Regions from separate parts of the Synechococcus sp. H60.2 genome, predicted to be linked through region 3. Evidence: predicted binding sites of a transcription regulator. Region 3 holds the regulator's gene; each other region holds the start of a gene.
The links. The regulator NtcA, encoded in region 3, controls nitrogen genes in cyanobacteria. The targets are predictions, from matches to a motif close to GTANCNNNNGNTAC.
Positions count from the first base shown of each region.

Region 1: NW845_RS06235 (P-II family nitrogen regulator) is a predicted target of NtcA. The motif match lies at 9,634-9,647, and genes of this name have one in related genera.
Region 2: glnA (type I glutamate--ammonia ligase) is a predicted target of NtcA. The motif match lies at 3,418-3,431, and genes of this name have one in related genera.

Region 1 is NZ_JANSIZ010000028.1:20,677-31,693, forward strand. It holds gene NW845_RS06195 (hypothetical protein) at 1-188, opposite strand, end outside; gene sufU (Fe-S cluster assembly sulfur transfer protein SufU) at 523-1,011, opposite strand; gene NW845_RS06205 (NAD(P)/FAD-dependent oxidoreductase) at 1,179-2,312, opposite strand; gene NW845_RS06210 (tetratricopeptide repeat protein) at 2,423-4,285, opposite strand; gene cobM (precorrin-4 C(11)-methyltransferase) at 4,471-5,277, opposite strand; gene NW845_RS06220 (MATE family efflux transporter) at 5,448-6,872, shown strand; gene ispD (2-C-methyl-D-erythritol 4-phosphate cytidylyltransferase) at 6,869-7,576, opposite strand; gene NW845_RS06230 (ammonium transporter) at 7,700-9,106, opposite strand; gene NW845_RS06235 (P-II family nitrogen regulator) at 9,236-9,574, opposite strand; gene NW845_RS06240 (IctB family putative bicarbonate transporter) at 9,756-11,017, opposite strand, start outside.
Region 2 is NZ_JANSIZ010000105.1:57-5,546, forward strand. It holds partial or broken gene purL (phosphoribosylformylglycinamidine synthase subunit PurL) at 1-1,633, shown strand, start outside; gene trxB (thioredoxin-disulfide reductase) at 1,736-3,169, opposite strand; gene glnA (type I glutamate--ammonia ligase) at 3,569-4,993, shown strand; gene NW845_RS12045 (hypothetical protein) at 5,121-5,490, shown strand, end outside.
Region 3 is NZ_JANSIZ010000110.1:248-5,218, reverse strand. It holds partial or broken gene NW845_RS12195 (hypothetical protein) at 1-958, opposite strand, end outside; gene NW845_RS12190 (M61 family metallopeptidase) at 1,008-2,870, opposite strand; gene ntcA (global nitrogen regulator NtcA) at 3,110-3,784, shown strand; gene leuB (3-isopropylmalate dehydrogenase) at 3,910-4,971, opposite strand, start outside.

The DNA.
Region 1 (11,017 bases), on a different contig from region 3:
AGATAGCGCTGCTCAATCTGCTCCGGCGAGAGGCGGGAAACCCCGGCCCGCGGCTCGTCCTCAGAAGAGGCCTCACCCTGCCACTTGAGGGATACTCCCAGCAGTGCTCCCAAAGAAAAGCTCTCGCTCAACAGGGCCGCTATGCGGTAAGTACGGTAGTCTAGCGTTAGATCGACACCAGCTTGCATCTGCGTTTCCTCCGTATTTCCAACGTTCACGTTCCCATTATAGTCTGGATATCCGTAAAAAAACGTAAAACACCGAGGATCTACGTACGCGATTTATAGGATTTTTCTACGCCATTTGGCGGATAGCGGCAGGGATCCTACGGATCTGGGGGGGCAGGTTCAGGGATCCCAGCTCAGCAGAGCTGCGATTGCAGCAGCCAGAGTGGCGGCGTTGAAGGGCTTGCTGCTGAGGCCATTGGCTCCCAGACGAGCCAAAGAGGCACCCTGGGCATCCCTGATCCTCGGAGTTTCCTGGATAACAGGGATCCCCTACGTTGCCCCTAGAGGGCGAAACCTAGTCGGTGTCTTCGTTGCTCACAAAATCTGGGTTGTCCGGGGATCCACCGGGTTCGGGCGATTCCAGCGCGTGTTTGAGGGCATGCCAGGCCAGGTTGGCGCACTTGATGCGCACCGGAAATTGGGCAACTCCCTTCATGGCGTTCAAGGCCCGCTGCTCCCGCGGAAACTCAGCGCCGCCGCGCATCATGGCTTGGAAGTGATCCACCAACTGCAACGCTTCGGGGATGGTGCGTCCCCGCACGGCGTCAGCCATGAGATCGGCAGAGGCCAGGGCAATAGCGCAGCCTTCGCCTTCGAATTTGATATCGACAATTCGCTCTTGATCCGGATCCAGTTGCAAGGTGAGGTCGATGGTGTCGCCACAGGAAGGGTTGTGGCCGCGTTGGTGGCGATGAACCGGATCCACTTTGCCGAAGTTGCGGGGCTTTTTGTACCGCTCCAGAATGACTTGCTGATAGAGTCCGCGCAGGTTATCGAGAGGCATTGTTGTTCCCGCTGGGTCGCTGCTTGGGCCGGAGAGCGTCAAGAGCTTTTGAGGGTTGAAGGGCGATAGGGTCGAGATCGAGAAGCTGAGGAAGCTAGCCCATTCCGGCCAGTCTGTAACTTAATCTTAACCCCGTTCTCTGTAGAGATTTCGTAGAAGAATACCTGCTAGCGCACGGGCTTGCGTTGGCGCATATGGAGCCAATCGAACAGGTTTTTCAGCAGCGTGGCCAGGTAGCCGCGCCAGGCCCACCTGCCTTTCTCGGCGACGGCAATGCGGTTTCCCACCGTAACACAGACAAACACAGTGGCCTGAGGTCGGTAGGGAAGCAGGGGTTGGCCGCGGATGAGCCGCAGCAGGTTTTGTGCTGCAATCGGCCCCTGGCACACCGCGTACACGCCGATCTTGGGCAAGAGACGGGATCCCCAGACAAAGTCGGCGCAGTCCCCTAAGGCCAAGATGCGCTCTGCCCCCTGCATCCGCAGGCACTCATCCACCAGCAGGGATCCCGTCGGCCCCAGCGGCAGGCCGCAGCTTCTCAGCCAGGCGGGCGCCTGCAACCCACCCGCCCATAGGCGGGTCTGGGCCACCAGCTCGCTGCCATCCTCTAGCCAAACTTGCTGTGGCCCGAAGGCTTTTACCCGGTGCTCCGCCCAGATCTCTACCCCCAAGCGGCGGATCTCCCTTTCCACCTCCTGGCGGAAGCGTTCTGAGAAGCCCTCGACCAGATGGGCCTGGCCATGGAGCAGGAGCAGGCGGGCCCGCGCCAAAGGGATCCCCGTTGCTGCGCTCATCTCGCGGCAGAGGTCGTACAGCTCTCCCATCAGCTCTGGGCCGGTGCAACCTCCCCCCACCACCCCAAAGGTCAGCAGGCCCGGCGTCGGATCTCCCTGGGCCGCCCGCTGCCAGCACTGCCGGATCCAGGTTTGGGCGGCCACCAGTTGCTCCGCCGGTCGAATGGCGAAAGCATGTTGCATCCCGTCGATGGCCCGCAGCTCCCGCCCCACATTCACCAACAGGTAATCGTAGGCAAGGGTTTGGATCCCGCCTGCGCCTTCCAGGGTCAGGGTTTGCGCCTGCGGCTGCATGTGGGTTACTCGTCCCGGCAGAAACTGGGCACCATTGGCTTGAACGTGCTCCAGCAGCGGGATCCGCACCAGATCCAGGGAAAACCGACCGCTCAGCAGCCGCGTGGACATGCCCGAGTTGACGATGTAGGGGTGGGGATTGATGGCGATCACCCGCGCTTGCCCTTTGAGGGCACGCAGGGCATCGATGGCTCCATAGCCACATCCGGCCAAGACCAGGTGGGCAGGGATCCCTTCATGGCTGGAGCGGCAACCTCTCGCAGGCGGGCGTGCACCTTGTCGGGCGGCAACCGGGATCCCTCAGCGTCGATCAGCTCCCATCTTTACACGGGCAGTAGGTCGGTATGTACCTCTTCCGTCTGCTTAGAGAGAAGCCGCTGCAGGCTCCCTTTGGCTTCGGGGAAGTTGGGAGAAATTTCCAAAGCCGAGCGCAAGTGCTCGACGGCCTGCTCCAACTTGCCTTGGCGGGCCAAGACGGATCCCAGGCGGTAGTGGGCCATGCCGTAGCTGCCGTTGCTGCGCATCGCCCGTTGATAGCTGGCCACCGCTGAGCTCAGATCCCCCTTGATACGGGCCACTTCTCCCAGGCCAAAGTGGGCTTCGGGCAAATCTGGGTCTTCTCTTAACGCTTGTTCAAACTGCTGCACAGCCTCTTGCACCTGCTGGGGCCAGACAAACTTGCGCCCAGAGGCGTCGCGGTGTTTTTGACCCAAATAGGACAAGCCGATGGCAGCAACCGCCTCAGGCAAGCTGGGCACTAGCCCCAGGGCTCGCTGGTAGCTTTTGATGGCTTCGCTGTGCTGCTCCTGGGCCGCTAAGACCAAGCCCAGCCCGTAGTAGGCGCGGCCCTGCTGGAGCTTGGAGGAGCTGCCGGAGAGGAGCACCTGGCTGAACTCTTGGCCAGCCTGGGCCAGACGCCCCGCATGAACCATGGCCAAGCCCAGATCCACCCGCACAGCGGCGGCTAATTCGGGATCCAGATCGAGATTGAGGGCGGTTTGAAAAGCTGCTATTGCCGCCTTTAACTGGCCCTTGTGCATCAGCGCTTGTCCCATCAGGTAGTGGGCTGAGCCCAGGCGATCGTCCAACTCCAAAGCAGCCCAGCAGGAATCGATCGCCTCGTCCCATTGCCCCAGCTTGAGGCGAATTTGAGCAATACAGAGGTGGGCCTGGCTGAAGTGGGGATCCAACCCAAGGGCCTTTTGTTGCTGGGCCAAGGCTTCTGCCCAGTTGCCTTTCTCGACCCAGGCTTGGCCAAGCAGGCTATGGATCTCGACTCGAGCAGATCCCTGGGTGAGGGACAGGGCCTCCTGAAACCGCTCCACTGCCTCAGGAACTTGATTGGCCTGTAAAAAGGACAAACCTTCTGCCAAAGGATCAGAGGATCCCTCTCGCTTAAAGGTGTTGACAGCACTCCGGCCTTTCCACCCCAGCCAGCCCCCCCCTGCAGCCAGGAGCAACAGAGGGATCCCTACTCCCAGCGATCTGGCCCGGGCAGGGATGTCGGGCTGCCGGAAAGAATGCACCACCAACCCGGCCCCCAGCAGGAGAGACAAAGCCAGGGCTCCCCCCAGGAAGGGTCGTAGGGTAGGTTGGTGCAACTGCTGGCCAAGCGCCTGAACGTTGACCGGAAGGCTGATGGGAGAACTGGGGCAAGCAGGGGCAGTTGTGGACGGAGAGGTCGGGATCCCAGCTTGGGCCTGTGCAGAGGCATGAGGAGACTGGTTTGGGTCAGGCCCTGAGCCTCGCTCTTTCTGGGTTTTGGGAAGCGGCGCCTCTAGGGTTTTAACTTTGCGATCAGGCCTGGCATCGGGATCCACAACAGGTTTTTGGGCATCCAGCACCTTGATCTCGGAAATCTTGGTGCCGGGCAATACAATCTCCGTGGCGTCGGCACCGCTTTTCCCAGAAGACAAATAGAAGACTTTTTTCCACTGCGGCTGTGTTTCTCCCTGCAGCCGACCGTACACCACCAGTTGGCTGACTCCCTGCACCGGCGCGCCTTCCAATTGGCCGGCAACCCGCTGCAACACCATAGAGCGGCTGAACAGTCCCTGCTGTGGCAGATCCACCATCAGGTAAAGGACATCTTGTTTCAGCGCCGAACGGCTTGGCAGGGGAGCAAGGGCCTTCTGCAAAGTCTTGATCAGGGTTGCCGCGCTGCGAGCAGCAGATGAGTCATCCATAAGGTTAGAGCTCTCACCAGTCAAAGAGGGAAATGAAGAGTCTTGCAACAACTCCAATCCAAAAGAAATCCACTTCTCTTGAGGAAGAGGAGCCCCTTGCAGCCAGCAGTCAAAGCCTCTGAACTCATCGTGCTGCCTTATTATCTTCAGCCTGCTGTCATCCGTCAATATACTGAAAGAAGCTGTTACAAATGGGCCCGCCGGCCAATTTTGGGGCGGAAGAGGTGGGCGTGGTCAGGGCTGTAGAGCCGCGAGCGGGCCGAGCCGGCTCCTGCCAAGCCCCGTAGGGCGGGACTGATGAGGTAAAGCACGGTGCGTTCCAGGCCGGCTTGCCGCGTGAGGGCTGCCATCTCCGCCAGGGATCCCAGCCAGATCCGCTCGTCCGGCCAGCCCAGACGGTAGCAAATGGCCACCGGGGTATCGGCGGGATAGTGGGTCATTAGATCCGCCTGGGCTTGTTCCACATGGCGGGCGCTCAGGTAGAGACACAGAGAGGCGCGGTGAGCCGCCAGACTGGCCAGGGCTTCCGCTGCCGGCACACGCGTCCGGCCACTGGCGCGGGTGAGGATGATCGTCTGCACCAGCTCCGGCACCGTTAGCTCCACTTGCAAACGGGCGGCTGCCAGTTGAAAGGCGCTCACCCCCGGCACGATCTCAAAGGGGATCCCAGCCTCCGCCAGCCGAATCAGCAACTCGTGCAGAGCACCGTAAAGAGACGGATCCCCATCCTGCAGCCGCACCACCCGCAGCCCTGCCTTGACCCGCTCCACCATCTGAGGCAGCAGCGTTTCCAAGGTGAAAGCGCGTGTATCGATGGCCTCCACCCCAGGGCGACAATGGGTCAGCAGCCCCTCCGGCACCAAAGAACCTGTGTAGAATACTACATCTGCTTCTGATAGCGCTCTCTGGCCCCGCAGGGTAATCAGCTCAGGATCCCCGGGGCCGGCGCCGACAATGTGGACAGGCCAGTAGGACGAAGTCTGCTCGCTCATCCGCTCTCCTCTCGCCCCAGCAGCCAGCATCCTAACAGCAGCCAATCTCCCAAAGGTGGGAAGGGATCCCTCCCTCGCTCCAGTCCGTATTATCTCTGTAGTATAATAGCATACAGACAGCTCAGTCGAGAGGTTGCCTGTTGTTGCGCAGCACAGAGGAGGGAAAGGGTGTGAGGGGCATTGCGCAACGGCTAGATGCCCGAGGGATCCCACGGGTGGATCATGGGGTTGTGCTGAGGTTGGCGATGCCCTTGGTGCTCAGCGCTGGCATCCAGGCGCTGATGGGCATAACCGACACTTGGTTCATTGGTCAAATCTCCAGCCAAGCCTTGGCCGGGATGAACGCCGCCTGGCTGCCCACCCAGGTGGCCTTGACCCCCTTCCTGAGTCTGGGGCGAGCAGTGCAAACCTTGGTGGCGCAAACCTACGCCAGCGGAGATCCAAAGGGGGCCTCTCGCTATGCTTGGTCGGGAGTGGGGCTGGGGTTGGGCCTATTTCCCCTGTGCGGTCTCTTGTCGCTGTTGGGAGGCTTGCTGTATGGAGGGCTGCCCCTGCCGCCGGGGGTGGCGGAGCAAGCAGCGGCCTATTGGCAAATTCGCGTTTGGGGAGGCTCTGCCCTCTTGGGCACCTTTGCCTTGTCGGGTTTTTTTAACGGCATTGGCCGCACCTGGATCACTCTCTGGGTGAGTGGCTGGAGCGTGTTGCTCAACAGCATCCTCAATACCCTATTCATTTTCGGCTTGAACTGGGGGATCGCTGGAGCTGCCTGGGGCACAATCCTGTCGGAATATGGGGAGCTGACCCTCTACCTGCTGGTGTTTCTCTCAGCTTGGATCCACCGCGACTACGCTACGCGGCAAACCTGGCGCACGGGCTGGAAACCGTTGCGGCCATTGCTGAGATTGGGCCTGCCGATTGGGATCTACGCTTTGGCGGATATGAGCTCCTTCACGGTGTTTCAGTTGATGCTAGGCCAGTTGGGGGCTGTGGAGGGGGCAACGGCCCACCTGTGTCTGATGTTGTCTCGCTTTGCCTATTTGCCAGCCATCGGCCTGGAACAATCGGCCACGGTGCTAGTGGGCCAGGCTGTTGGCGCCGGTCAGCCAGCTTGGGCAATGCGCTTGGGAAATGCCGTGATGGGCTGGACGCTCGGCTACATGGCTGTGATCGGCGGCGGGCTGGCGCTTTTTGGGCAAGCCCTGCTCGGCCTATTCGTTACAGGGAAAGACGCCAACGCCGCAGCAATTCTGCATCTGGGGGGGAGGCTGCTGCGGATCATCGGAGTCTCGTTTCTCTTCGATGGCATCAACTTCTCTGCAGTGGGATGCCTGCGCGGCGCGGGAGATGTGCGGGCACCCATGGCGATCATGCTCGGGATGAGCTGGCTCTTTTTCTTGCCTTTGGCGCAAATACTGATCTTTCCCCAAAGCTGGATCCCTTTTCTGCCGGGGTTGGGATGGGGGGCTGTGGGGGGCTGGTTGGCCATGCTGATCTATGTCGCCGGCTTGGCCAGCCTGTTGCTCAGCCGCTGGCGCAGTCGGGTGTGGCAGAAGGCGGCTCTGCGGCAGGGCCACCGCCATAGTGAGTTGGGCTAGCGCGCCGGATCGAGGCGCTGCTGTAGAATTTGCTTGGCCAGCACCAGATCCCAGGGGGTGGTTAACTTCAGATTAGACTCCTCCCCTTCCACGATGTAAACCGGCCAACCCAGCTTCTCGAATAGGGCTGCGTCATCGGTTACCTGCCACCCCTGGGCCAGTGCCTCCCGATGGGCTTGCCACAACAGCGACAGGCGAAAGCCCTGGGGCGTTTGGGCTGCCCACAGCCGGCTACGCTCCGGTGTCGATTCGATTTGGATCCCCTTGGGGCCGCTTGCGGTTACTTTAATCGTGTCTTTGACAGGGATCGCGGCAATCAAGCCGTCCACTTGCTCCAAGGCAGCGCTGCAGCGATCGAACAACTCAGAGGTGGCCAGGCAGCGGGCCCCATCGTGGATCAGCACCCGTTCCACCGTTCCCAGCCCATAGAGATACTCCACCCCCCTGTAAACCGACTCCTGCCGCGTCACCCCTCCTTGCAGAAGCTGCACCGGCGTGGACAGGTCGATGGACGCTAGGATCTGCTCCATGGCCGGCCAGTCGCCGGGTTGGGAGAGAATGCCAATCCACTCGATGGAATGCGCCCGATCTGCCGCCCGCAACGTCCAAGCCAGGACAGGCTGACCCAAAAGTGGCAACAACAGCTTGTTGACCGCCGCCCCCATTCGCTTGCCGCTGCCAGCCGCCGGGATCAACAGGTGCATGGGATCCAAAAGTGCATCCAACCGCATCCCAGTTTACAGCCAGGGAGGGCCAGGCTTGGCCCTCCTCATCGTTGACAGTGGCGATTGGTGCCGCTGGATCCCCTTCAGAGCCGGGGTGCCGCCTCAAGGTTGGTCCAACTCGGCAGAAGCAATCACAAAATCCGGGTAGGCCACGTTACCATGCTCGCCCACATCCAAGCCGGCCAGCTCCTCTTCAGCACTGGTGCGCAGGCCAACCGTTGCCTTGAGGATCAAAAACAGGATCAAGCAGGTGATGAAAGGCCAGAAGAAATAGGCTAGAGCGCCCACAACTTGTACCCCAAATTGGGCCCAGGTCACCCCTGAATCGGCGTGGGCAAACCAAGGGATCCCTGCTGCCAACACCCCCCAAACACCGCAGGTGCCGTGTACCGAAACGGCGCCCACCGGGTCGTCAATCTTCAGCACCGTATCCAGAATCACCGCCGAGATGACCGCCAGGATCCCGGCCACCGAACCGATGATCAAAGCTCCCAGAGGGTGGACAGTGTTGCAGGGAGCGGTGATCCCTACCAAGCCGGCCAGCACCCCGTTGGCGGCAAAGGTCATATCCGGCTTGCCAAAATGCGCCCAGCAGGTGATCATCGCCCCAATAGCCCCTGCCGAAGCGGCTAGCAGCGTGTTCATGGCAATCCAGCCGATATCGGGGCTGGCGGCTGTGGTCGAGCCGGCGTTGAACCCAATCCAACCCAAGGTGAGGATAAACACCCCCAACATCCCCAGAGGCAGGTTGTGGCCGGGAATCGCCCGTGGCTCTCCGTTGGGGCCGTACTTGCCGATGCGAGGGCCAAGCACCATGGCCCCGGCTAAGGCGGAAGCGCCCCCCACCAAATGCACTACGCCCGAACCGGCAAAGTCGATGAAGCCCAGATCTTCCAGCCAGCCGCTGGTGCCACCGTTGTAGTCGCCAAACAGCCCATTCCAAGCCCAGCCCCCCGAGATGGGGTAGATCAGCCCAGAGATGACGACAGAGTAGATGAGGTAGGCCACGAACTTGGTGCGCTCCGCCATGGCCCCGGAAACAATGGTGGCAGCGGTGGCAGCAAACACCATCTGGAAGACGAAGAATGTAAAAGGCCAGTCCCCTGCTTCGTGGGCTTGCTGCCAACTGAAAGCAAACCAGCTCCGGCCAAAGAAGCCAGTATTTTCTCCAAACATCAGGCCAAACCCGATGAACCAAAAGGCGCAACAGCCCATGCAAAAGTCCATCAGGTTTTTCATCATAATGTTGGCGGCATTCTTGGCGCGGGTAAAGCCCGTCTCCACCATGGCGAACCCCGCCTGCATGAAGAACACCAAGGCTGCCCCCACCAGCGTCCAGACAATGTCAGCATGTTTCTGTACGACTTCCGCGTCCTGAGCGAAGGCGCTCTCCTGACCCAATAGGAAAACCAGCGAAATCGTCAGAGCAGCAGTTAGGCCCCCCTGAGCTGGTTGCCAGAGCCACTGCAGTGCTTGGCCTTTGAGTCTTTGGATCATCCTTGTAGACATGCTTTTCGACTCACCTAAAGTGACGGTACTTTTACAACGCATTAACTGGGGCAAAGATCCCTCATTTGCCCACTGCAAGCCAGCCTGGGACTCGGATCGATCTACCCAGGCTCCAAGACCTTCCCTGCTTTACAGGGCGTCTTGGTTGAGTTCGCCGGTACGGATGCGAATGGTTTTCTCGACAGGGCTGATGAAAATCTTGCCGTCCCCGATTTCGCCGGTGCGAGCCGCCGCGATCAGCTTCTCCACCACCGTGTCCACCAGGTCGTCTTCGACCACGATCTCCACCTTCAGCTTTTGCAGGAACTCTACCGTGTACTCGGATCCCCGATAGCGCTCGGTTTGTCCTTTTTGCCGACCAAAACCCCGCACTTCGCTCACTGTCATGCCGACAATTCCGGCATTGACCAGGGCAATTTTCACCTCATCCAGCTTGAAGGGCCGAATTATAGCCTCGATCTTTTTCATTGGCCTCCCATATCCCCAACAATCCCGCTAATTTCTAACACTACTAAAACCTGCAAATTGTAAATCTAGATACATTTTCGTTCTTCTACTGAGAATGCTTACCACTCTAGATTTGCTCTCGTCAAGACCAGAAGGCCAGGCCTGGGCTACTTTAACTTTTTAAGAAGTTCGCGCTGGCATCTCACGAGCTTAGTCTTTCACCGGCCGTTGAGGATCGAGGAGAATCCAGACTGGCTGTGACGAGGGCCACTGCCAGCCACCACAGCATCTGCACCTGGGGACGGTACCAGATGGTGTCCACCAGGCCGTGGGCCATCATGCCGGTGCAGGCTGCTAAACCTGCCGCCACCCACAGGCCCTGGGGATCCCGGGAGCTGAGCAAAGTGTTCCAGCCTCTCCAGCCGTGATCCCAGAGCACCAGGAGGAACCAAGCAAAAGCCAGGAATCCGACTAAGCCCGTCTCCAAGGTAATCTGGAGCGGCACCGAGTAGGCTGCAAGGGCGCTGAAGTTGCCCCGCTGGTAGAGGGGATAGACGCGGTTGAAGGCGACATTGCCAGGGCCGATCCCCAAGATGGGAAAGTCGCGGATCATCTCCAGCACCGCCGCCCAGACGTTGAGGCGAAAGTTGTTGCTGGTATCTAGCCGTCCCCAAAGGAGGCTCTGAGCCCGTAGCCGCAAGGGGCGTACCGTCAAGATGGCAAGCAGCAGCGCGGCTGCGCCCCCTCCCAAGAGAGCCGGCACCGTCCAGCGCTGCCAACGGGCCGGCAGGCGGGGGGCGTACCATTGGGCCAGCAGCAGGGCCATCATCCCCAGCGCTGCCAGCCCCCCAATCCAGGCACCGCGGCTGTAGGTCAGCCCCAGACAGATAAGGTTGACGGCGGTTGTAAACCCCACCAGAAGCTTGATCCCCCAACCCGGCCAGAGGCAAATGGCAGCCAGCCCCAAGGGGAGGAGGGGAACCAGGTAGCCCCCATACAGGTTAGGGTTGCGCAGAAAGCTGTACACCCGTGTCAGGCCCGCCAAGCCCGATTCTGGATCTACCCAGGTGGCCAGTTCGGCCGCCCCGTAAAAGTACTGCCGCAGGCCGTAGATCCCCATCCCCAGGCTGACCAAGAGCAGGGATCCAACAATCCCATCTCGGAATTGGGGTTGGCGCAGCAGACGATGCAAAAGCAGATAGCCGGCTAAGTAGAGCGTCAGCTTCAGCCAGCCATCCCGCGCTGCGTAGGGAACCGGCGAGAGGAGCGTTGCCAGGGTGGCAATTCCCCAGAAAAGGCCCAGGGGCAGATGGACAGGTAGCCCAGTCGGGGTTTCCACCAGCCAGCTCAAGACCACAAGCGCCGCCATGGCCAGTAGGATTAGGCCGAGGATGCCGGTGGAGCTTTGGGAGGAAAAGACCCAGTAGAGCAACACCAGACCCAAGCCAATCCCGTCCAAGCCTT
Region 2 (5,490 bases), on a different contig from region 3:
TGCCAGCGCCGAGCTCAAGGAGGACTCCCAGCAGGATCGGCCGGCGGTGCAGGTGGGGGATCCCTTTCTGGGCAAATGTCTCATCGAGGCCTGCCTGGAGGCCTTTGCCACAGGAGCTGTGGTGGCCGCCCAGGACATGGGGGCGGCCGGGATCACCTGCTCCACGGCGGAGATGGCCGCCAAAGGAGGCGTAGGGATCCGCTTTGATCTCGACCGGGTGCCGGCGCGGGAAAGCGGCATGGCCGCCTGGGAGTACCTGCTTTCGGAGTCCCAGGAGCGGATGCTGCTGGTGGTGCAAAAAGGTCGCGAGGCGGAGGTGATGGAGATCTTCCACCGCTGGGGCCTGCAGGCCAGCGTGGCCGGAGAAGTCATTGCCGAGCCGCTGGTGGAGATCTGGCACCGCGGATCCTGCGTGGTGCAAGTGCCGGCGCGGGCCTTGGCCGAAGAGACCCCCGTCTACGTCCGCCCGCTGCTGCCAGAGCCACCGGAGTACGTCCAGGCAGCGTGGCAGTGGGATCCCGCCACCCTACCCCCCTGCACTCGCGAAGGGATCCACCTCGATCAGGCAACCCTGACGTGGCAAGAGGTGCTGCTGCGGCTTTTGGCCCGCCCCACCCTGGCCAGCAAAGCCTGGATCTATCGCCAATATGACCACCAGGTGCAAAACAACACTGTCCTTTGGCCGGGGCAGGGAGATGCAGCGGTTATCCGCATCCGCTCGCAAAAGTTTGGCGTCGGCGAGGTGCCACCCCTGCAGGCTGCCCGCAAGGCCATTGCTGCCACCCTAGATGGCAATGGCCGCTGGGTGTATTTGGATCCCTACGAGGGGGCCAAAGCCGCGGTGGCCGAAGCCGCCCGCAACCTCTCCTGCGTGGGGGCGGAGCCCTTGGCCGTAACCGACAACCTCAACTTCGGCAACCCGGAAAACCCGGTGGTGTACTGGCAGTTGGCCCTGGCCTGTCGGGGGATTGGGGAGGCCTGCCGTGCCCTAGGGACACCGGTAACAGGGGGGAACGTTTCCCTCTACAACGAGAAGGGATCCCAGGCCATCTACCCTACCCCCGTTATCGGCATGGTCGGTCTCCTTCCGGACTTGAAGTTGGTCTGTGGCCAGGGGTGGCAGCAAGAAAGGGATCTCATCTACCTCTTGGGATCCCAGGCTGTTACCAGTCTGGGCGGCAGCGAGTATTTGGCGGCAATCTACAACACGGTCACGGGTCGGCCTGCCCCCGTGGATCTGGAGCTGGAAAAGCGCGTGCAAGCCGCCTGCCGCCACGGCATCCGGCAGGGATGGGTGCGCTCCGCCCACGACTGTAGCGAGGGAGGACTGGCCGTGGCTCTGGCGGAAGCCTGCCTCAGCGGGGGCCGCGGTGCCAGTGTCTCTCTGGCTCCCGGATCCCTGCGCTGGGATCAGGCCCTGTTTGGCGAGGGATCCAGCCGCATCCTCGTTTCTGTCAATCCAGCCCAGCGCTCTCCTTGGGAAGCCTACTTAGAGTCCCAGCTCCCCGGCCAGTGGCAACTGCTGGGACAAGTGGGATCCCCTGCCGATCCTTTGCTCTTGACAACTGCAGAAGGGGATCCCCTGTTGTCGGTCTCTTTGGCCGCCCTGCAGGCCGCCTACCACAACACCTAGCTCCCCTCTCCCCAAGGGAGAGGGGCTGGGGGTGGTCGCGTGAGCGGCGCGTAGCGCTTGGGCGTCCCCAAGGGAGAGGGGCTGGGGGTGAGGGGGACTACCTCAAGCTGATCTTGCTTCAGACAAATTGGCCTGGATCACCTCCCGATAGTGGGACTTGGGCTTAACGCCCACCACCTGCGCCACCAGCTCCTTGTTTTTAAAAAACTGCACCGTCGGCGTGCAGGTGACCCCGCCGGCTTCAGCAATCTCCGGATCCTTCTCGATGTCGATCTCCACCACGTGCAGCTTGTCGGCAAACTCTTCGATGACCTTGTTCAGGATTGGCCTGAGGGCATGACAAGGGGCACAGGTGGGAGCGGTGTACTTGACCATCAGCAGGCGATTGCTTTCGTGGTAGAGCCGCCGCAGGGCATAGCTCCCTTCATGGCAGGTCTTACTGAAATCCAGATCCTCGTGGCCGTTCTCCGCAAAGCTGGCTTCCGCCACCGCAGCTTCCCCCGGCGACTCCGCCTCGGGAGGAGCCGTGGCAGGGCTGGGCTCAGGATGGCTCTGAGGGACGACGTGATACTCTTGGGCTAAGCCGTGTTCTGAGAGCCAGCGCTCTGCCAACATGGCCGCCATACAGCCGGTGCCGGCAGCGGTGATGGCCTGGCGAAACTCGTGATCCTGCACATCCCCGGCGGCAAACACCCCCTCCACGCTGGTGGCTACCGATCCGGGGCGGGTGACAATATAGCCCACTTCATCCAGTTCCAGTTGTCCTTTGAACAGGTCGGTGTTGGGTTTATGGCCGATGGCGTAGAACAAGCCACCCACCGCCATCTCCCGGATCTCCCCTGTCTGGTTGTTGCGCACCTTCACCCCGGTCAGGCGCTGGCCGTCGCCCAGGACTTCCACCGCCTCGGTGTGCCAGTGCACCGTAATCTTGGGGTGGTTGAGCACCCGGTCTTGCATGGCCTTGCTGGCCCGCATCTTGCCACTGCGCACCAGCATGTGGACATGGGATCCAAACTTGGTCAAATAGGTAGCTTCCTCACAGGCGGTATCGCCACCGCCAATGACCACCAGCTCCACTCCCCTGAATATGGGCATGGCCCCATCGCAGACGGCGCAGGCGGACATGCCGCGGTTCCAGTAGATCTCCTCTCCGGGCAGGTGTAGGCGCTTGGCCGTGGCCCCGGTGGCGATGATTAGGCTGTGGGTGCGCACTTCTCGCTCATCAGAGCGGACGACAAAAGGCCGCTGGCTGAGATCCACAAAGGTGACATCCTCGGGGTAGAGCTCTGCCCCCCACCGCTGCGCTTGAGCGCGCATGTTTTTCATCAGTTGGGGGCCGCTGATGCCCTCGGGAAAGCCCGGAAAGTTTTCCACCTCGGTGGTGGTCATCAGTTGCCCACCCGGGATCCCGCCCACCTGAAACCCCTCAAACACAACTGGCTTCAGGTTGGCCCGCCCAGCGTAAATGGCCGCCGTGAACCCGGCAGGGCCAGAACCAATAATCACCACATTCTCAACCCGACTTTGCTCTGTCATTCGATGTCGCTCCTTGCTGTTGTTGAAAACTAAACCAAACTCATAACGACTACGTTTTAGTCTAACACGAGCCGATACTCTGCGCGAGGCTGGAGCTCGCTAGTCCCATTTTCGCTTTCCTCTAGCTAGGGGGACAGGGTTTGGCTCCTCCGACTTGTCTTTGTCCAGAGGACAACAGGGCAGAAACGCTTGGCTGAGGGGCGCAATGGCCAAGCCGTTGAGCAGAAGGCCAAAGCCAGGGCAATTTCGTATCAGAAGCTACAAAATGCTGATATCGGCCTTTCTAGGATGGGTGAGCGCTTTTGGCCCACTCAAGTCGAAGCGCGGGGATCCGCTGCCGGGATCCCGTCTACCTTAGGATTACCCCAGTCTCAATTGCAACCCAATCAGGAGAGAGTAATGGCATCCACGCCCCAAGAAGTGCTTCAGATGATCCAGGACAACAATGTCCAGATGGTGGATCTCAAGTTTGTGGATATCTTCGGCACTTGGCAGCACGTTTCCTTCCACCCTTCGATGCTTACGGAACAAGTTTTCAGCGAAGGGCTACCCTTTGATGGTTCAAGCATTCGGGGCTGGAAATCCATCAATGAGTCGGACATGTACATGGTGCCGGATCCCAAGACGGCCTGGATCGACCCGTTCTTGCAAGTGCCCACCCTCAGCCTTATCTGTAACATTATTGAGCCGCGCACCGGCCAGCCCTACAGCCGTTGTCCGCGGAGCCTGGCAGCACGGGCTGTGGCCTATCTGCAATCGACAGGGATTGCCGATACGGCTTACTTCGGGCCCGAAGCAGAGTTCTTTATTTTTGAAGATGTACGGTTTGACCAGACCCAAAACGCCGGCTACTACTTTGTCGATTCCATCGAGGGCCGCTGGAACTCAGGCCGGGAGGAAAAAGGCGGCAACCTGGGCTACAAGCCCCGCTACAAAGAGGGCTATTTCCCTGTGCCGCCCACCGATGCCCATCAAGACCTCCGCACCGAGATGCTTCTGACAATGGCCAAGTTGGGGGTGCCCATCGAGAAGCACCACCACGAGGTGGCCACCGGCGGGCAAGGGGAGCTGGGCTACCGCTTTGCCGATCTAATCACGGCTGCCGACTACATGATGATTTACAAGTACGTGATCCGGAACGTGGCCCGCAAGCACGGCAAGACGGTGACGTTCATGCCCAAGCCCCTCTTCAATGACAACGGCAGCGGCATGCACACGCACCAGTCCCTCTGGAGAGACGGCCAGCCCTTGTTTTACCAAGAAGGCAACTATGCCGATCTGAGCGAAACGGCTCTCTACTACATCGGCGGCCTGCTCAAGCACGCCCCAGCCATCCTAGCCTTTACCAACCCCACCACCAACTCCTACAAGCGCCTGGTGCCTGGGTTTGAGGCGCCGGTCAACTTGGCCTACTCGCAGGGCAACCGCTCCGCAGCCATTCGCATTCCAGTTACAGGCAAAAATCCCAAGGCCAAGCGGCTGGAGTTCCGCTGCCCCGATGCCACCTGCAACCCCTATATCGCCTTCTCGGCCATGTTGATGGCCGGCCTGGACGGGATCAAGAACAAGATCCACCCCGGCGAGCCCCTCGACAAAGATATCTACGATCTGGAGCCGGACGAGCTGGCCAAGATCCCCTCCACGCCCGGATCCCTGCTGGATGCTTTGGAAAACCTGCAGAAGGATCACGACTTCCTACTGGAGGGAGGTGTCTTTACCGAGGATCTCATCCAGACCTATATCGAGTACAAGATCGACAACGAGATCAACCCCATCAACCTGCGGCCTCACCCCTACGAGTTCGCGCTCTATTTCGACGCCTGATCGAGGTTCTCATTTGAAGCATTAGTTCTTGGCCACGGCTTTTGAACGGGATCCCTTCCTTTGCTGGAGGGATCCCTTTTTTTGGTATTCTGGGGCCGAAGTCTAGAGGTTGGAGGGAGGGTTTGCAATGGAATGGCTTATTTTTGGTCTGTTCTTGGTTTTTGTTATCGGCCTTCTGGCGCTTGCCGCCTATCTAGAGGAGAAGCGTCGGGAAGCTTTGGAGCAGGTGGCCAGGAGCCTGGGCATGTCGTTTTCAGCGGAGCTACCCGAAGGGATCCGCTCCCGCTTGCTTCAGGCAGGCTTTGAACTATTTGAACGAGGCTACGATCGACGTTTCTACAACTCAATGTCCAAGCGGCTAATCGATGGAACTGAGATCGGTGCCTTTGACTATAAGTACATCCGCAGTAGCGGCAAGAGTAGCAGCACTCATCGCCAGTCTGTTTTCTGGGCCTATTGCGAAGATCTACGGCTACCTCATTTTCGGCTACATCCGG
Region 3 (4,971 bases):
TATCCCTAACGTATCTCTCTAGCCATTTTCCTGAGAGAAAATTTAGTGCTTGGGGCGACCTACTGGGTCTTGCTACCAACAGATACCTGGGTGCCTTAAAGTATCTGTACTCTTCTAAAAATGCGATTCCGTGTAACTCTTTGGCAACCTGGCAAGTTGAGCTGATTACTTGTTGAGGCTCGTCTTTAAGGTTTATTGAGAAAGAGTTTCCGCTATTCATATTTGATTTAATCATTCTATAGAATCTTTTAATCAAAGAATATCGATTGCCCATAAAGGCAGCTATTTGATCTAATTTTTCCTCTTTTTCTTTCACATCTATGCTTTTGATTTTTACGTTTTTTGAGCTTAAGAATGATTCTATCTTTGATACGTCGACCTCTAATATACCGGCGGCAGCGATCTCCTCTTTATCTCTCGGTACATCGTCTGTTAGCCTAGGCTCTGGTGTTTCATGACTGGCAACCTGCTCATTCTGAGAGCTCTGATCTGTAGTTTGGGATATCTCTAATCTGGGAGAACTTTGGATAGCAATCTGTAGTCGCTGATAAATATCTTTAGTTTCTTTCACTAGGTTTTCCAGGATGGCTCGCTGATCGTTTAGCTGCTCATTATGTTCGGAAAACTTTACAGATATAGCCTGCAGAAGATCCCTACTCCAACTTTGCAGCAAATCTTGGTGACTATCTACAAGACGAGATCTAAGCCCTTTGAGATCGGCTTGAGTAGCCTGTAACTTCCGAGAAATCTCGTCTGCCAATCCTTCGACCAGTTTGGTTAAGGTTTTGTTGGCGTTGTTGAGTTCTTGGCTGTGTTGCCTTAAGTGTGAAGATATCTCTCTAATGATCTCTTGTTTCCAGATTTCCGGTCTAGGACTGACCTTGTAATGGCGAGCAACGTAAACACCCAATGAGAAACCAACAGCCACCCCAATTAATAAAACCAAAACGAAGTCCATTAGATTCGCTCCTGACCCCTGTTGTTACTTCTCGTTTAAGTTAACTAGGTTACTCGCTTGTTTCAAGATTCTCAGGCGAGGTGAGCGAATTTTCAAGAAGAGGCGTATCTTGTCCCGAAGAGCCGAGCAGGGATCCCAGCCAGCCCTGCTGGAGCGCTTTCTGGGTGGGAGTGAGTTGCGGCAACGCTTCGAGGGTGTAAACATCCGGGCGGGGTGGATCCAAGGGGATCCAGAAGTGTTTCAACTGATCGCCTTGGAAGACGCTTAGGCAGATCACCTGGTGGGGCTGGTAGGCTGCCAGGCGCTCCGGCAAGGTGGTGGCGCTCACCCGAAAGCCGTCTAGGGCTACGAGCTCGTCGCCAGCCCAGATGCCTGCTTTTTGGGCCGGGGATCCCATCTCGACGGCGCTGATGCGGTTGCCTTCCCCATTGAAGTGGAGACCCAGGTAGGGGGAAGGGTTGGGGCGGCTGAAGTGGGCTTTGAGGGTGAGGCCAAAAGGGTGGAGGTAAGCGTTGTAGTCCAGCTCTTCTGTACCTTCCACGTAGGCAGCGAAAAAGTGGCCAAGATTGGCGCCGGCTACCCGCTCAAAGGCCTCCCGCAGGTCTTGGTGGGTGTAGCCTTTCTCAAACCGGCCAAAGCGCTGCCACAAATCCTGCATGGCCGTGTCCAGGGATTCCTGGCCCCCCGAAAGGTGGCGAATGTGCAGATCCAGCAGCCAGCAGACCAAAGCGCCCTTGAGGTAATAAGAAACCTGGCTGTTGAGGCTATTTTCGTGGGGACGGTAGAGTTTGATCCAAGCGTCGAAACTGGATTCCTGCAGCGATTGCACGGCCCGACCCGGAGTGCGCTGCAGCCGGCCAATTTGCTCGGCCAGGATCTGCAAAAAATCTTTGGCGCTGAGGATCCCTGCCCGCAGCAAGATCACGTTTTCGTAGTAGCTGGTCGCCCCCTCGCAAAACCAGAGGCAGTCCACGTAATTTTCTTGGTTGTAGTTAATTTTCTCCAAAGCCAGAGGGCGCAGCCGCTTGACGTTCCAAGCATGGAAAAGCTCGTGGGCCAGCAGAGCCAAAAAGCGGCGATAGGACTGGGGCTGATGCAGCTCCAGCCCAGAATAATTAAGGGTGGTGCTGTACTTGTGCTCTAGGCCGCCAAATCCCCCTGGCGACAAATGCACAATAAACCAGTAGCGGTCGTAGGGCAGCCCGCCAAAAAACGCCGCAGTGGCCCGGACAATTTTCTCGGCATCGGCCACCGCTTGCTCCAAATCCAGGGTGCCTGCTCCCCAGACCACGAAGTAATGCGGGATCCCTTCCACTGCAAACGACCGCAACTGGTGCAGGCCCACCTCCACCGGACTATCCACCAGCTCGTCGTAGTCTGCCGCCACAAAAGACTGGCCGGAAGCAGGATCCTCAGAAGAAGAAATCAAAGGTCGCAAACTGGTGGCGATGCGCCAATCTGGCTTGGGAGGGATCACCGTCAAGGTGTAGGGTTCCCGCTCGCGACCGGGCACATAGAAAAAGAGCGCCGCCCCGTTGAAGTAGGCGTGGGTGAGATCCAAATGGTTGGTGCGCACCGTCAGCTCATAGGCATAGACCCGATAGCGAACCTTCACAGCCGAACAGCGGGGCGGCTCGATCTCCCAAGTGTTCTTATCTACCTTCCGCCAGGCCAAAGGGATCCCTTGCTCCGTTGCCGCCTGAAACTCTTGCACATGGCGGGCATATTCCCGCACCAGGTAGGATCCCGGCGTCCACACCGGCAGCCGCAGTTGCAGAGGCGCTTCTGGATCCACCTCTTGGATCTGTAGTTCCACCTCCAGCAGATGATTGGCCGGCTCCGGCATCCGTACTGTGAAGTGCTGACGGCTCGGTTGAGAAGGTGTGGCCACAGCCGCCTCCGGGATCCCCATAAAACCCCTCCAATCGATTACGGCCCCCGCCCCTGGTCCTGGATTCGCTGCTGGACAAGAGACGAGACTTTAAAAATGTAGCTCCTGCTACAAAGGTATCCGGGCAGAACCTTTTAGCTTAGGATAATCTTGCCCCTGGGGTAATTTTCCAGTCAACGGGAATACGGTGCGCCCCAAATCCTCCGATCTGATTTATAGGTTGATCTTAGGTATAAACTGGCTTTAAAAGGTTGACGAATATGGTGGTGGCCATCGCGGAAAAATCTCTGATTGCAGCCTTCAAACAGTTAGGAGGGCCTCACCATCCTCCGGTTATCGAAACGTTTGAACGCGGTAAGACCATCTTCTTCCCTGGAGATCCGGCGGAGCGGGTTTACTTTTTGGTGAAAGGAGCTGTCAAGCTCTCGCGGGTCTACGAAATGGGGGAAGAAATTACCGTTGCTCTCCTGCGGGAAAACAGCATTTTTGGGGTGCTCTCCTTCATCACGGGGCAGCGCTCCGACCGCTTCTATCACGCGGTGGCCTTTACCCGCGTCGAGCTACTCTCTCTGCCCATCGAACAGGTGGAAAAATCGCTGCGGGAGAACGCTGAGCTGGCCATGCTGCTGCTCAAGAGCTTGGCTTCTCGCATCCTGCAGACAGAGATGATGATTGAAACACTGGCTCACCGCGACATGGGATCCCGCCTGGTCAGCTTTCTACTGATCCTCTGCCGCGACTTCGGGGTGCCCGGCCCCAATGGAGTCACCATCGATCTCAAGCTCTCTCACCAGGCCATTGCGGAAGCGATTGGCTCAACCCGTGTCACCATCACGCGTCTGTTGGGGGAGCTGCGCAAGAAGAACTACATTTCCATCCACAAGAAAAAGATCACCGTCCACGACCCGATGCAGCTTGGCCATCGCTTTGCCTAAGGGAAGAAGCTGGCCCGCGGACGTTTCCAAGAATTTCCAATAAAGAGTAATAGCAGTGCCACCGTTCGTCGGGACAATCCCTCCCTCTGGGAGAGGGGTAGCCGCGCCAGCAAGGGAACCCCCACTCAACCGCCGGCGGCTGAGGGCGATCCTTGGGGGGAGGCTTGCTGCTGGGCCAGAGTAGCCAAGATCTTTTCTCCCATCTCGCGGCAGCCTACGAGGGTCATCCCCTCCGAGTAGATGTCGGCGGTACGGTAGCCCTGGGCCAAAACTGCCTCGACAGCCTGCTCGATGCGGTCGGCAGCTTGGGGCTGATCCAAAGAGTAGCGTAGCAGCATTGCCCCAGAGAGCACCTGGGCAAGAGGGTTGGCCTTGTCTTGTCCGGCAATATCGGGGGCTGACCCGTGTACTGGCTCGTATACCCCAGGGCCAGAGGATCCCAAAGAGGCAGAGGGCAACATGCCGATGGATCCAGTCAGCATCGCTGCCTCATCGGAAAGAATATCCCCGAAGAGGTTCTCCGTGAGAATGACGTCAAACTGCTTCGGCCAGCGCACCAACTGCATGGCAGCGTTATCGACGTACAGGTGGGAAAGCTCCACGTCGGGGTACTCAGCCGCAATGGCGGTAACCCGCTCCCGCCACAGTTGCGACACTTCCAGGACATTGGCCTTATCCACTGAGCAGAGCTTGCGCCGTCGCTTGCGAGCCAGTTCGAAGGCCACGCGGGCAATGCGATCCACCTCGGCCTCGCTGTAGGCCATGGTGTTTACACCCCGCCGGGATCCCGTGGCATCTGTGAAGATCCCTTTGGGTTGGCCGAAGTAGATGCCTCCGGTGAGCTCGCGCACCACCACCAGGTCGATCCCGGCGATCACTTCTGCCTTGAGGGAAGAGGCCTCCACCAGTTGCGGAAAGATCTTCACCGGGCGCAAGTTGGCAAATAATCCCAAGCCAGCCCGCAAGCCCAACAAAGCCCGCTCAGGACGCTTCTCCCGCGGCAGGGTGTCGTACTTAAAGTCGCCAACCGCCGCCAAGTAAACAGCATCGCTCTCCTGGGCCATTTTCAAGGTCTCTGGGGGCAAGGGATCCCCAGTGGCTTCGTAGGCTGCTCCACCAATTAGGCCCTCCTGCCACTGGAGGGAAAACCCCATCTGAGCGGCCACTGCATCCAAAACCGCCCGCCC